2 regions of the Paenirhodobacter huangdaonensis genome follow, and region 1 is predicted to be linked to the other one. Evidence: riboswitches for the same ligand, from Rfam matches in the RefSeq annotation. Region 1 holds a riboswitch; the other holds the start of a gene.

Region 1 (4,404 bases):
GAAGCGTCGAGCCCGCGGCGAGCGCGAGCGAGGTCGCGGCGGCGCGCCAGACCGAGGGTGGCAGATCGGCAAGTGCCGGCAGCCCGCGCAGCGCGATCGCGCCGAGGGGGGCGATCAGGAAGGCCGCGGCAAGGGTGATCGCGGCTCCGTCCTTGATCCGGCGCGCGCCCGGCGCGGGCAGGGGCGCGCCCGGCCGGTCGAGCCCGGCGCCGAAGCCCGCGGGCAGGGTGAAGCGTGCGGCGAGTGCCAGCGCCGCGAGCGCCAGCGCCACCTGCACGAGGGCGAGCGCCGCCGCCCGACCGAGATCGGCATCGAAGCGGAAGGCCTGATAGATCGCCAGCTCGACCGTCGTTGCCCGCGGCCCGCCGCCCAGCACCAGCGCCACGGCGAAGGAGCTCAGGCAGACGAGGAAGATGGCGAGCGCTGCGCCGGGCAGCACCGCGCGCAGCATCGGCCGTTCCAGATGGCGCGTCACCTCGGCCGGGCCGAGGCCGAGGCTCGCGGCCAGCCGCAGCCGCTCGGACGGGATCGCCTGCCAGCCGTGCAGCACCATCCGCGTGGCGAGCGGCAGGTTGAAGAAGACATGGGCGAGGATCACCCCATGCGCGCCATAGACGCTGAGCGTGGGCAGGCCGAGCGCGCCGAGTGCGGCATTCACCGCGCCGCGCCGGCCGAAGACCGCGATCAGCCCGAGGATCGCGACGATCGAGGGCAGCAGGAAGGGCGCGCCCATCAGTGCAATGAGCGCCTCGCGCCCCGGGAAGCGGCGCCGGTAGAGCGCGCGGGCAACCGGCACCGCGAGCAGGCACGACAGCAGCGCCGACAGCGCCGCCTGCCACAGCGTGAACCAAAGCGCCGCCCCGTCGGCGCGGCTCAGCGCCGACAGCCCCCCGGCCCGGCCGATCACCGCGGCCAGGGGGGCGAGCACCAGCGCCGCGGCAAGCATAGCTGCCAGCGCCGCCGGAAGGGCGCGCGCGGGGCTCACTTGCCGAAGGCCGCCCGCCATTCCTCGAGCGCCGGGCCGCGCAGCGCCTCGGCCTCGGTTTCCGAGAAGAACAGGGTTTTTTCGGGCCGCGGCAGGGTCTCGAAGCCCTCGGGCAGGAAGCCCGGCTTGATGATCGCGGGATAGGACCAGTTCGCGGTGGCGATCATCCCCTGGAACGCGTCCGACAGCAGGTAGTCCATGAATTTCTGCGCGAGTTCGGGCTGTTTCGAGGTCTTCAGCTGCGCCGCCACCTCGGTGAAGAAATAATGCCCCTCGGGGAAGATCGCGGCGACCTTGGTGTCGTCGTTCTCGGCGATGCGGTGATAGGCGGGCGAGGTGGTGAAGCTGAGCACCATGTCGACCTCGCCATCGGTGAAGAGGCCATAGGCGGTCGACCAGTCCTGGGTGACGGTCAGCACCTTGGGGGCGAGCTTTTCCCAGGCCGCGCCGGCCTCGTCGCCATAGATCGCCTTGACCCAGAGCAGGAGGGCGAGCCCCGAGATCGCCGAACGCGGATCCTCGATTGCGATCTTGTAGGCATCGGCGGGCGCGTCGAGCAGCTCCTGGAACGATTTCGGCGGGTTTTTCAGCTTCGTCCTGTCATAGACGAAGGCGGTCTCGCTCCAGTCGAAGGGCAGGAAGATGTCGTCGGTCCAGGCGATCGGCAGGGTCAGGCGGGCCACATCCTCGCCATGCGGCGCGAAGAGGCCGGTGGCGCGGGCGCGGGCCATGACATCGGTGTTCAGCCCGATCGCCACATCGGCGGCGGTCTTGTCGCCCTCGAGCAGGATCCGCGGCAGCACGTCGCCCGCCACAAAACGCAGGTCGCAGCCGCAGCTTTTCTCGAACCCGGTCTCGATCGCGGGGCCCGGGCCCCATTCCGAGGTGAAATAGTCGGGCGCATAGACGGTGAGGACGGGCTTGTCTTCGGCGAGCGCGGGGCTCGCCGCGATCAGACAGGCCGCCAGCATCAGAGGTTTCTTCATCGGTCTCTCCAATGGCGTGACGGACGGGGTCAGGCCGGGAGAGTGCCCGGATACCTTCCCTCCGCCGGTCTTAACCGGTTCAGGTTCAACGGGTTCGCTTGCGCGTCTCAGCCGGGCCTTTCGGGCCCGGGCACCCCGAGGTGGAGCGCAGGATAGGACGGTGCAGGGCCGATGCAAGGGGAATCGCGGCGGAAGGAATGCCCGGGTGCGACACTGCGGCCGGTCCCTGTCGCTTGCCCCCGTCCGCCCGCGGGCCCACATCAGGGGGCAGGCGCCCGGCGCGGGGCGCCGATGCGGAGCGAGACCGATGCGAGAGCTGCCCACCACCTTTTCCCTGCCGCAACGGGTCTTGCACTGGGTGATGGTCGCGCTGATCCTGTTCAACCTTCTGCTGCCGCAGGGGATGGGGGGGACCGGGCTCGACATCGGGGTCGTGCCGCCCGCCTTCGTGCATATCCTGGTGGGCTCGGCGGTGCTGACGCTCGGCCTGCTGCGGCTGCTGCTGCGGCTGATCGACGGGGTGCCGCCCGAGCCCCTCGGCGCGCCGAAGGTCTTTCGCCGCCTTGCGCGGTTCGGGCAATGGGTGTTCTACGCGCTGTTTTTCGCGATGCCGCTGAGCGGGCTCATGGGCCTTTACGGCGGCAGCGCGGCGGCGCTGGTGCTGCACGGGCAGGTGCTGCGCTGGCTGTGGTGGCTGCTGATCGCGGTGCATGTCAGCCTGGCCCTCGCGCATCAGTTCCTGTGGAAGACCGACATGCTGGGCAAGATGCTGCGCGGCTGAGGCCTTACAGCGCGGCGGCGTAGCGCGCGAAATTGTCGAGGATCGCCTGCCAGCCGGCGCGCTGCATCTCGATGGGGTTTTCGGTTTCCGTATCGAAGGTGGTGGTGACGCGGGTGCCGCCGCCGATCGCCTCGAAGGTGGTTTCGGCGCGTCGCCCGTCGGGCATGGTGAAGGCGATGCGGCGTTCCGGTTCGACGATGTCGAAGACCGCCTCGAGGTCGAAGCCGAAGCTGCCGTCCTTCGCCTCCATCCGGGCGCCGTATCTGCCACCCGGGCGCAGGTCGACCTCGGCGTGCGGGCAGTGCCAGTCGGGCGCTGCGAAGTTCCAGCGCGTGATATGGGCGGGCTCGGTCCAGGCGCGCCAGGTGGTGCAGGGCGTGGCGGCGATGGTGGCGGCGATCGTGACCTGCTCGGCTGCCATGGCGGGCTCCTCCTGTGCCGGGAAAGTGTCGCAGGCGGGTGGCGTTGCGTCAATTGGCTGTAAGGAGCACCGGGGCCCGCCGCACTTTCCAGTTTATCGACGCGCCGCCATGCCTTAGGAGAAAGGCAAAAGGGGAGGCCCGCGATGAGCTACAACACCTTCGGACATCTGTTCCGCGTCACCACCTGGGGCGAGAGCCACGGGCCCGCGCTTGGCGCCACCGTCGACGGCTGCCCGCCGGGGATCGAGATTTCCGAGGAGTTCATCCAGGTCTTCCTCGACCGCCGCCGTCCGGGGCAGTCGAAGATGACGACGCAGCGGCAGGAGCCCGACCGGGTGAAGATCCTCTCGGGCACTTTCGAGGGCCGCACCACCGGCACGCCGATCCAGCTGATGATCGAGAACACCGATCAGCGCAGCAAGGATTACGGCGAGATCGCCCGGCAGTTCCGCCCGGGCCATGCCGACCTTGCCTATCACCAGAAATACGGCATCCGCGACTATCGCGGCGGCGGACGTTCGAGCGCGCGGGAAACCGCGGCGCGGGTCGCGGCGGGCGGCGTTGCGCAGGCGGTGCTGAAGGCGCTGGTGCCGGGGCTGCGGATCACCGGTTACATGGTGCAGATGGGGGTGAAGCAGATCAGCCGCGAGCGGTTTGACCGCGACGAGATCCTGCGCAACCCGTTCTTCATTCCGGACGCCGCGGTCGTCGACGAATGGGCCGACTATCTCGAGGCGGTGCGCAAGAACCAGAACTCGGTCGGCGCGATGATCGAGGTGGTGGCCGAGGGCTGCCCGCCCGGGCTTGGCGCGCCGATCTATGCCAAGATGGACAGCGATCTGGCCGCGGCGATGATGTCGATCAACGCGGTCAAGGCGGTCGAGATCGGCGAGGGCATGGCGGCGGCGGGGCTCACCGGCGCCGAGAATGCCGACGAGATCCGCATGGGCCCCTCGGGCCCGGTCTACGAGACGAACCACGCCGGCGGCATCCTTGGCGGCATCACCACCGGCCAGCCGATCGTGCTGCGCTTCGCGGTCAAGCCGACCTCCTCGATCCTGACGCCGCGCCGTTCGATCGACGTTGCCGGCAACGAGGTCGAGGTCATCACCAAGGGCCGTCACGACCCCTGCGTCGGCATCCGCGCGGTGCCGGTGGCCGAGGCGATGATGGCCTGCGTGATCCTCGATCACCTGCTCCTTGACCGCGGCCAGACCGGCGGTGTGCGCG
Region 2 (4,404 bases), on a different contig from region 1:
CGGTGGACCGCGCCCTGGCAAAGCGGCTGTCACAGCGCACGCCCGCACGCTTCGGTGCCGAGTTCACCCGCGCCGGCATCGTCGATGCCGACCGCATCCATCCCGGCGATCAGCTCAAATTCCAGATCTTCGAGACCGTCGATGCCGGCCTGCTGGGCTCGACCGGGCGCGCGCCGACGCTGATCGGCCCGATCGAGGTCGGCGGCGATGGCGCGGTCAGCCTGCCCTATGCCGGACGCATCCAGGCGAACGGGCGCCGGCTCGAGGACCTGCGCGGCGATCTCGAGACGCGTCTCGCGGAGCAGACCCCGAACCCGCAGGTGATCGTGACCCGCGAATCCGGCAGCGGCTTTTCGGTGACGGTTTCCGGCAATGCCTCGGGGGGCGGTGTGGTGCCGCTGAACTACGGCCAGCGCAGCCTGCGCGCGGCGCTGGCGATGGTCGGCGGGGCGCAAGGCGACCCGGCTCTCGTCACCGTCGAGGTGATGCGCGCCGGCAAGCGCGGGCGGGCCCGGCTCGATCAGATCCAGACCGTGCCGGGGCAGGACATCGCCCTGCGCCCGGGCGACGCGATCACCGTGACGACCGAGAAACCCCGCGTCGCGATGCTCGGCGCCTCTTCATCTCAGGGCGCGGTGCCGCTTGAGCACGCCGGCGAGACGCTGGCTGCGGCGCTGGCCCGGGCGGGCGGATTGAGTGCGAATTCGGGCGATGCCAAAGGGCTTTTCGTGCTGCGCAGCACCAATGCCGCGACCGGCTCTGAGAAACCCGAGATCTATGCGTTCGACATGACCCAGCCCGAAGGCATCTTCGCCGCCGACGCCTTCGCGCTCGAGGATGGCGACGTGGTCTATGTCAGCGAAGTCGCGGTCTCGCGTGCCGGTCGCGCGGTGCGCGCGTTGCTCGGCTTCACCCAGCCCGTCGATCAGATCACCAGTCTCGGAGGATGAAATATGCAATCAGGATCACCGCAGGCCGTCCTGTCGGCGCAGCCGGGAGCGGCGAGCGCAGCACCGCCTCTGTGCCACTGGCAGCCCGCACAGGCACCGGCATGACCGGCCCCATCCAGCTTTCCGACGCGGTGCTGTTCCTGTCCCCCGCCCGGCAAGCCTCCGGGCTGCCCGCCGAGATCGAGGGGGCCGCGGGCGCCTCGCCGCTTGAACGCCTGGCCGGACGCCTGCGGCACGAAGGCTTCGTGCGGCTGCGCGTGATCTTGCTGAACGACGAGCAGGGGCCGCAATTCCGCCACCGGCTGGCACGCGGCCTGCTCGACCGGATCAGCCGGCGCGCCGCCGCGGAGGGGATCGCGCTCGTGCTCGAGAGCGCCGACTCGCTCGAGGCCTGGCTCGCGGCCGAGCCCGCCGAGACCGATTGGATCGTGCAGCGCCCCGCCGCCACCGAGAATATCCCCGCGCCACCCGGCCCGCCGCCGGTTGCGGAAACCGCCTGGTTCGAGCGCATGCAGCGCGACACCGGGCTTGGGAGCACGAGCGGCTGTGAGCCCGCTACGACCGGCCGGCGCGCCCTCGCCTGACCTCCCCCCGCCATGCCGACGCGGGCGGCGAGGCAGACCCGTCCGGCCACGGACCCCCGTTTTTGTTTCTGTCACCAGTGAAGAGCCCGTCATGTATCAAAGACTCCGTCTCGCCGGCGCCGCGTTCTGCGCCCTCCTTCCCGCCGCCCAGACCCTCGCCGGAGGCTTCACGGCGCCGGTGACCGAGGCCCCGGTTCCCGCCCCCGCCGCGGCCCCGGCAGCGACCGACTGGACCGGCCCTTACCTCGGCCTGTCGCTCGTCAATGTCTTCGGTGCCGATGACCGGCTGGGCATCGCCAACCCGGCCGGCCGCCAGATCGCGGCCCCGGGCCAGCTCGACATCGCCGGCCCCGGCGGCGCGGTGCAGCTCGGCTATCGCTGGCAAAGCCGCCTGCTTGGCCGCGAGGTGGTGATCGGGCCGGAGATTTCCTACGAGGACAGCTCGGCCGATGCCGACCTGTCCTGGGCCGGCGGCCGCGGTGCGAGCAATCTCGATCAGCTCTGGTCGCTGCGCGTCAAGGCCGGCGTGCTGAATGCGAGCCGCAACACCCTTGTCTATGGCACGCTCGGCGCGGCACGCGGCAAGTTCGGCTATACCGTCCAGGGCGACGGCATGGCCTTCGACGGCAGCTTCCGCAACACCGCCTGGACCGCGGGCCTCGGCGTCGAGCACAAGCTCAGCCAGCGCGTGTCGGTCTTCGGCGAATGGGAATTCCGTCAGTTCGGCAAGGCGGTGCTGCGCGATGACGCGGGTATGGCCACCAAGGCAACCCCCGAGCATCACGCCCTGAAGCTCGGCGTCAACATGTCCTTCTGAGACTGCCTCGGGCCGGCCCGCGGAAGCGGCCCGGCCCGTCTGCCCCCCCGGCAGACCACGACGCGCGGCGCCGCCCGCGATGAAATTTCACAAGACCGGTTGCCGAACGGCCCTTTGCCCAATACAACAGCTGCACTTACTCGTTGGGGTGCGCCGGGCAACCGGGGCTGAGAGGCGAAAGCTAACCCATCGAACCTGATCCGGTTCATACCGGCGGAGGGAACGGGTAGCTGACAGCGTGACGGCCGGATCTGGCCGCACGCATGCCCCCCTTATCCGTCCGTCGGGCATCTTGGGGGGAGGCCATGACGGCTATCGCATTGACCATCGCAGGGTCCGACAGCGGCGGCGGCGCCGGGATCCAGGCCGATCTGAAGGCCTTTTCGGCGCTTGGCGTCTATGGCGCCAGCGTGCTGACCGCGATCACCGCGCAGAACACCCGCGCCGTCACCTTGGTCGAACCGCTCTCGCCCGAGATCGTGCGCGCGCAGATCGCCGCGGTCTTCGACGATCTCGAGGTGCGCGCGGTGAAGATCGGCATGCTCGGCGATCCGCAGCTGATCCGCACCGTCGCCGAGGGGCTGCGCGGGCGCGACCTTGCCGTGGTGGTCGACCCGGTGATGGTGGCGAAATCCGGGGACCGGCTGCTTGCGGCCGACGCGATCGCGGCGCTGCGGAGCGAGCTTCTGCCGCTTGCCACCGTGCTCACCCCGAACCTGCCCGAAGCGGCCGAGCTGCTGGGCACCGCCCCCGCCCCCGATCTCGAGACCCGCGAAGCGCAGGGCCGCGCCCTTGGCGCACTCGGGCCCGGCTGGGTGCTGATGAAGGGCGGCCATGCCGACGGCCCCACCTGTGCCGATCTGCTGCTCGGGCCGGAGCGCCACCTGTTGAGCGCGCCGCGCATCGCCACCCGCAACACCCATGGCACCGGCTGCTCGCTCTCGGCCGCGATCGCCGCGGGGATGGCACAGGGGCTGGCCGTGCCCGAGGCGGTCGCCCGCGCGCATCGCTGGCTGCACGGCGCCATCGCCGCCGCGGACCGGCTGCAGATCGGCTCCGGCCACGGCCCGGTGCATCACTTCCACGAATGGTGGCAGGCATGACGATCCGCATCCTTGGCGCCGGGGTCATGGGGCTCGCCATCGCGACCGAACTCAGCACCCGCGGACATGCGGTCGAACTGGTCGACCCGCAGCCCGCGCCCGGCCCGCATGCCTGTTCCTGGTGGGCGGGCGGCATGCTTGCCCCCTATTGCGAGCGGGAATCGGCCGAGGAGCCGGTGGAGCGCCATGGCCTCGCCGCGATCGACTGGTGGCACCGCCACACCGGCTGCGTCAGCCACACCGGCACGCTGGTGCTGACGTTGTCGCGCGACCGCGGCGAGCTGACCCGCTTCGCCCGCCGCTCGCGTGGGCATCAGGCGGTGGATGGCGCCGCGATCGCCGCCCTCGAGCCCGATCTTGGCGGTCGCTTCACCACCGGCCTCTTCTATCCCGACGAGGCCCATCTTTCGCCCCGCGCCGCGCTGAGCGAGCTGCGCCGCCGGCTTGTGGCGCGTGGCGTCGCCTTCCACCTCACGCCGCCCGCACCCACGCCGGAGCTGAGCATCGACGCCCGCGGCCTTGCGGCGCGCGACGCCCTGCCCGACCTGCGCGGCGTGCGCGGCGAGATGCTGGTGCTGCGCTGCCCCGAGGTGTCGCTCTCCCGCCCGGTGCGGCTGCTGCATCCGCGCATCCCGCTTTATGTCGTGCCGCGCGGCGACGGCATCTTCATGCTCGGCGCAACGATGATCGAGAGCGACCGGCGCGGCGTCGTCACCGCCCGCTCGCTGCTCGAGCTGCTGTCGGCCGCCTATGCGCTGCATCCGGCCTTCGGCGAGGCCGAGGTGCTGGAAACCGGCGCCGACGCCCGCCCGGCCTTCCCCGACAACCTGCCCAGATTGCGGCGCCGCGGCGCAACGCTGTTCGCCAACGGGCTTTATCGTCACGGTTTCCTGCTCTCGCCCGCGGTCGCCACGATGGCCGCCGATCATCTGGAAACCGGCATTCTTCCC

The links. Region 1 has a riboswitch for thiamine pyrophosphate ahead of EOW66_RS11160 (thiamine ABC transporter substrate-binding protein). Riboswitches for the same ligand answer to the same signal wherever they lie in the genome.
Region 2: another riboswitch for thiamine pyrophosphate. It lies ahead of thiD (bifunctional hydroxymethylpyrimidine kinase/phosphomethylpyrimidine kinase); the one in region 1 lies ahead of EOW66_RS11160 (thiamine ABC transporter substrate-binding protein).

Annotation. Positions count from the first base shown of each region.
Region 1 covers NZ_SAVA01000006.1:33,431-37,834, reverse strand. The annotation lists gene EOW66_RS11165 (ABC transporter permease subunit) at 1-1,006, opposite strand, end outside; gene EOW66_RS11160 (thiamine ABC transporter substrate-binding protein) at 982-1,971, opposite strand; TPP riboswitch at 2,011-2,119, opposite strand; gene EOW66_RS11155 (cytochrome b) at 2,279-2,752, shown strand; gene EOW66_RS11150 (SRPBCC family protein) at 2,757-3,173, opposite strand; gene aroC (chorismate synthase) at 3,318-4,404, shown strand, end outside.
Region 2 covers NZ_SAVA01000009.1:62,199-66,602, forward strand. The annotation lists gene EOW66_RS14985 (polysaccharide biosynthesis/export family protein) at 1-950, shown strand, start outside; gene EOW66_RS14990 (hypothetical protein) at 1,052-1,534, shown strand; gene EOW66_RS14995 (outer membrane protein) at 1,626-2,351, shown strand; TPP riboswitch at 2,486-2,590, shown strand; gene thiD (bifunctional hydroxymethylpyrimidine kinase/phosphomethylpyrimidine kinase) at 2,657-3,454, shown strand; gene EOW66_RS15005 (FAD-dependent oxidoreductase) at 3,451-4,404, shown strand, end outside.